Regions from separate parts of the Streptomyces sp. NPDC051740 genome, predicted to be linked through region 2. Evidence: riboswitches for the same ligand, from Rfam matches in the RefSeq annotation. Region 2 holds a riboswitch; the other holds the start of a gene.

Region 1 (2,191 bases), on a different contig from region 2:
CTGGAGACCCTGCACGGCACGCTGGGGAAGAAGCCGCCGGCCGGTGAGACCCCGGCCGAGCGGGTCGCGGAGACCCTGATGCGGGCCTTCCGCGCGCTCCAGCGGGAGCCGCACCTGGCCGACGCGATGGTGCGCGCCCTGACGTTCGCGGACCGCAGCGTGAGCCCGGAGGTCGACCAGGTCTCCCGGCAGACCACGACGATCATCCTGGACGCCATGGAGCTCACCGATCCCACACCCGAGCAGCTCTCGGCCGTCCGGGTCATCGAGCACACCTGGCACTCGACCCTGATCACCTGGCTCTCGGGCCGCGCCTCCATCGCCCAGGTCAGGATCGACATAGAGACGGCGTGCCGCCTGGTGGACCTGACGGCCCCGAGGGGCCCGATGGCCACTGACGACCATCGGTGATCACCGGCGAGACCTTCGAAGCCTTTCCGGGGGCGTGCGGGTGCGGTGCGCGTCCCATGGTTGACGTGACCCTGCTCACCGAAGCCACCCCTGGCCCCTTCCCTACGGGCGGGTAGAGTGTCGGCGTCGTCATCACACCGTACGGGGGGAAGCCGGTGCAATTCCGGCGCTGACCCGCAACCGTAAGCCGCCCCGAGGCGGTGAGCCGGACTGCCCCGCACGGTCCATGACCGGCTCACGTGCCCGGCGGACCCGTCGGCGCACCGGCACCGTCGAGGTATACGGAGCCGAGCCGCCGGGGTGTCCCGCGCTGCCCGGCTCCCCGCAGGGAAGAAGGCACCCGCCGATCATGAATGTTCGCCGCAGCGCAGCGGTCCTGGCCGCCGTCGCCGTGATCGGCGCCGCCACCCCGGCCGCCGCCGACACCACCCCGTCCCCGTCACCGTCCCAGGCGCTCCCCTCCGCCCTGTACGGCGACGGCGACCCGCAGTACGACGGCGTCTGGCGCCAGTCGCTCGCCCTGCTCGCCCAGCACACCGTGGGCGTCGAGCCGTCGAAGGCGGCCGTCGGCTGGCTCACCGGCCAGCAGTGCGCCGACGGCTCCTTCGCCCCGTACCGCGCCGACACCGCCGAGGCGTGCGACGCGAAGACGATGGCCGACACCAACCAGACCGCCGCCGCCGTCCAGGCCCTCGCCGCGCTCGGCGGCCACGACGACGTCACGAAGAAGGCCGTCGACTGGCTGAAGTCCGCGCAGAACAAGGACGGCGGCTGGGGCTACGTGGCGGGCGGCGCCAGCGACACCAACTCCACCTCCGTCGTCGTCGGCGCGCTCGCGGCCGCCGGTGAGAAGCCGGCCGAGGTGAGGAAGGACGGCAAGTCCCCCTACGACGCCCTGCTGAAGCTGGCGCTGCCCTGCGAGGGCGACGGCGCGGGCGCGTTCGCCTTCCAGCCGGACAAGAAGGGCGAACTGGTCGCCAACGCGGACGCGACGGCGGCGGGCGTGCTCGGCTCGCTCGGTGCGGGCCTGGTCGTCGAGCCCGGCAAGGACGGCGCCGGGGAAGCGGCGTGCGAGAAGGCCGGCGGCCCCGGGCAGGCCGCCGCCAACGGTGCCGCGTACCTCACCGACGCCCTCGCCGAGGACGGCCACCTCACCTCCGCCCTCGCCGGCGCCGAGGACCAGCCCGACTACGGCAACACCGCCGACGCGGTGGTCGCGCTCGCCGCGCAGGGTGCCGGCGAGCAGGCCGGGAAGTCCCTGTCCTGGCTGGAGAAGAACGCCGCCGGCTGGGCGGCGCAGAGCGGCCCCGCCGCCTACGCCCAGCTGATCCTCGCCGCCCACGCGACCGGCGCCGACCCGCGCGACTTCGGCGGCACGGACCTGGTGAAGCAGCTCGGCGCGACCGGCCCGGCCGCCGGGAAGACCACGGAGGCCGAGGCGGACGAGAAGAAGGACGAGTCCGAGTCCGCATCGGACTCCGGCTTCGGTGTCTGGTGGTTCGTCGGCATCTGCCTGGTCGCCGGCATCGGCATCGGCTTCCTGATCAGCGGCCGTACGAAGCGGCAGCAGCCGTGATCCGCCGGGCCGCAGTCCTGTTCCTGGCCGCGCTCCTGCCCCTGTCGGCGGGCGCGGGCCAGGCGCAGGCCGCCGGCTACCGCTACTGGTCTTTCTGGGAGCAGGACGGCACGGCATGGACGTACGCGGACCAGGGCCCGTCCCTCGCCCGCCCCGCCGACGGCGACGTCCACGGCTTCCGCTTCTCCGTCAGCGAGAACTCCG
Region 2 (2,191 bases):
TCCAGCACGGTGTCGTACGTGAAGACCACGTCGTCGGCGGTCAGCGGCTCGCCGTCGCTGAACTTCACGCCGTCGCGCAGGGTGTACGTGTAGGTGCGGCCGCCGTCGGTGACCTCGGGGAGCGCCTTCGCCAGGGCCGGCTTCAGCTTCATGCCGGCGTCGCGGGCGAGGAGTCCGTCGAAGATCTTGGAGTTGCCGTCCTTGCCGTAGCCGAGCAGGGGGCTGAGCGTGTCCGGTTCGGACGGGACCCCGATCACGACGGATTCGGCGGACGCTCCGCCGTCCGCGCCGCCGTCGCCCGGCGCCGAGCAGGCGGCTACCGCACCGGCCATCGCGACCGCGGCGGCGGTACCCCGTATTCGTCGGGTCGTCATCGAACCTCACATCCCTGTTGCCCAGAAATCGTTGTTGCATATTAATTGCAGTAAGGTACTGCCCAGGACCGCGGCCCCCCACTCCCCCGCCCCGACGGACGGTGCCGCTCGTGTCAAGTGCGCAGGTGTGCGCCGGGGTGCGAGCCGTCGGGCGCCGTCCGCGCGCCCCCTGTGACCGCTTGTCACCGGACCGGAACGGGCACTACTGTCACCACGCCTTGGTGACGGGAAATCGGTGCGATACCGGTGCGGCCCTCGCCACTGTGATCGGGAAGTCCGGCTCCAGTCCTCACGGACGGCCACTGGGCCCTAGGGCCCGGGAAGGCGGAGCACGGGCGGTGGTACCCGTCAGCCAGGAGACCGGCCAAGGCACGTCAACCATCCACGAGGTGCTGGAGAGGGTCTGCTGAGCCATGCACATAGCCGAGGGTTTTCTGCCACCGGCGCACGCGGTCGCCTGGGGCGCCGCGTCGGCGCCGTTCGTCGTCCACGGAGCCCGGTCGCTCATCCGTGAAGTCAGGGAACATCCCGAGAGCACGCTGCTGCTCGGCGCGTCGGGAGCGTTCACGTTCGTCCTGTCCGCGCTGAAACTGCCGTCGGTCACCGGGAGTTGCTCCCACCCCACCGGCACGGGTCTGGGCGCGATCCTGTTCCGGCCGCCGGTCATGGCGGTACTGGGCACCATCACCCTGCTGTTCCAGGCGCTGCTGCTCGCCCACGGGGGGCTGACCACACTGGGCGCCAACGTCTTCTCGATGGCGATCGTCGGCCCCTGGGCCGGGTACGGCGTCTACCGGCTGCTGCGCCGGTACGACGTGCCGCTGATGGTGGCGGTGTTCTTCGGCGCGTTCGTCGCCGACCTGTCGACGTACTGCGTGACGAGCGTGCAGCTGGCGCTCGCCTTCCCCGACCCGGGGAGCGGATTCCGGGGCGCGCTGGGCAAGTTCGGCTCCATCTTCGCCGTGACGCAGATCCCGCTCGCGGTGAGCGAGGGGCTGCTGACCGTGCTGGTGACGCGCATGCTGGTGCAGTCGAGCAAGGGGGAGCTGACCCGGCTCGGCGTGCTGGTGACGTCGGCGGCCGGGCGGAGGACGGCGAAGTCGTCCGACCCGGCGGAGGCGGTGGCCCGATGAGCCGCGACGCGAAGATCAACATGCTGCTGCTGGTGCTGGTGGCCGCGCTCTCCGTGATCCCGTTGGTGTTCGGGCTCGGCGACCACAAGGAGGAGCCGTTCACCGGCGCGGACGCCGAGGCGGAGACGGCGATCACCGAGATCGACCCGGACTACGAGCCGTGGTTCTCCCCGCTGTACGAACCGCCGTCCGGGGAGATCGAGTCGGCGCTGTTCGCCCTCCAGGCGGCGATCGGCACGGGCGTCCTCACGTACTACTTCGGGCTGCGGCGCGGGCGGCGGCAGGGGGAGGAGCGGGCGCTGGCACGGCTGCGGGCCGGGACGGACGCGGACGCCGGTGACGGGGCCGTCTCCGAACGACGACGGGTCTGACGGCACGTGCTGCCGATCGACGCGGCGGCGCACAGCAGTCGCTGGCGCCGCCGTCATCCCGTGGACAAGGCCGTGCTGGGGCTGGGGCTCACCCTGCTCGCCGTCTCGCTGCCGCCGTGGCCGGGCGCGGCCCTGGTGCTGGTGACGGCGCTCGTGGTGCTGCTCGGCCCGGCGGGGGTGCCGGGACTGCGGCTGTGGCGGGCGTACCGGGTGCCGCTGGGCTTCTGCGTCACCGGGGCGCTGACGCTGCTGGTGCGGGTGGGCGGGCCGGACGGGTTCGTGTCCTGGGCCGAGGACGGGCCGCTGCGCGCCG

Evidence for each region. Region 2 has a riboswitch for cobalamin ahead of ACIA6T_RS08720 (energy-coupling factor ABC transporter permease). Riboswitches for the same ligand answer to the same signal wherever they lie in the genome.
Region 1: another riboswitch for cobalamin. It lies ahead of ACIA6T_RS05705 (prenyltransferase/squalene oxidase repeat-containing protein); the one in region 2 lies ahead of ACIA6T_RS08720 (energy-coupling factor ABC transporter permease).

What each region holds. Positions count from the first base shown of each region.
Region 1 covers NZ_JBITCL010000002.1:583,363-585,553, reverse strand. The annotation lists gene ACIA6T_RS05710 (TetR family transcriptional regulator) at 1-411, shown strand, start outside; cobalamin riboswitch at 511-648, shown strand; gene ACIA6T_RS05705 (prenyltransferase/squalene oxidase repeat-containing protein) at 761-1,987, shown strand; gene ACIA6T_RS05700 (SCO2322 family protein) at 1,984-2,191, shown strand, end outside.
Region 2 covers NZ_JBITCL010000004.1:150,293-152,483, reverse strand. The annotation lists gene ACIA6T_RS08725 (ABC transporter substrate-binding protein) at 1-374, opposite strand, end outside; cobalamin riboswitch at 577-758, shown strand; gene ACIA6T_RS08720 (energy-coupling factor ABC transporter permease) at 788-1,507, shown strand; gene ACIA6T_RS08715 (energy-coupling factor ABC transporter substrate-binding protein) at 1,504-1,878, shown strand; gene cbiQ (cobalt ECF transporter T component CbiQ) at 1,885-2,191, shown strand, end outside.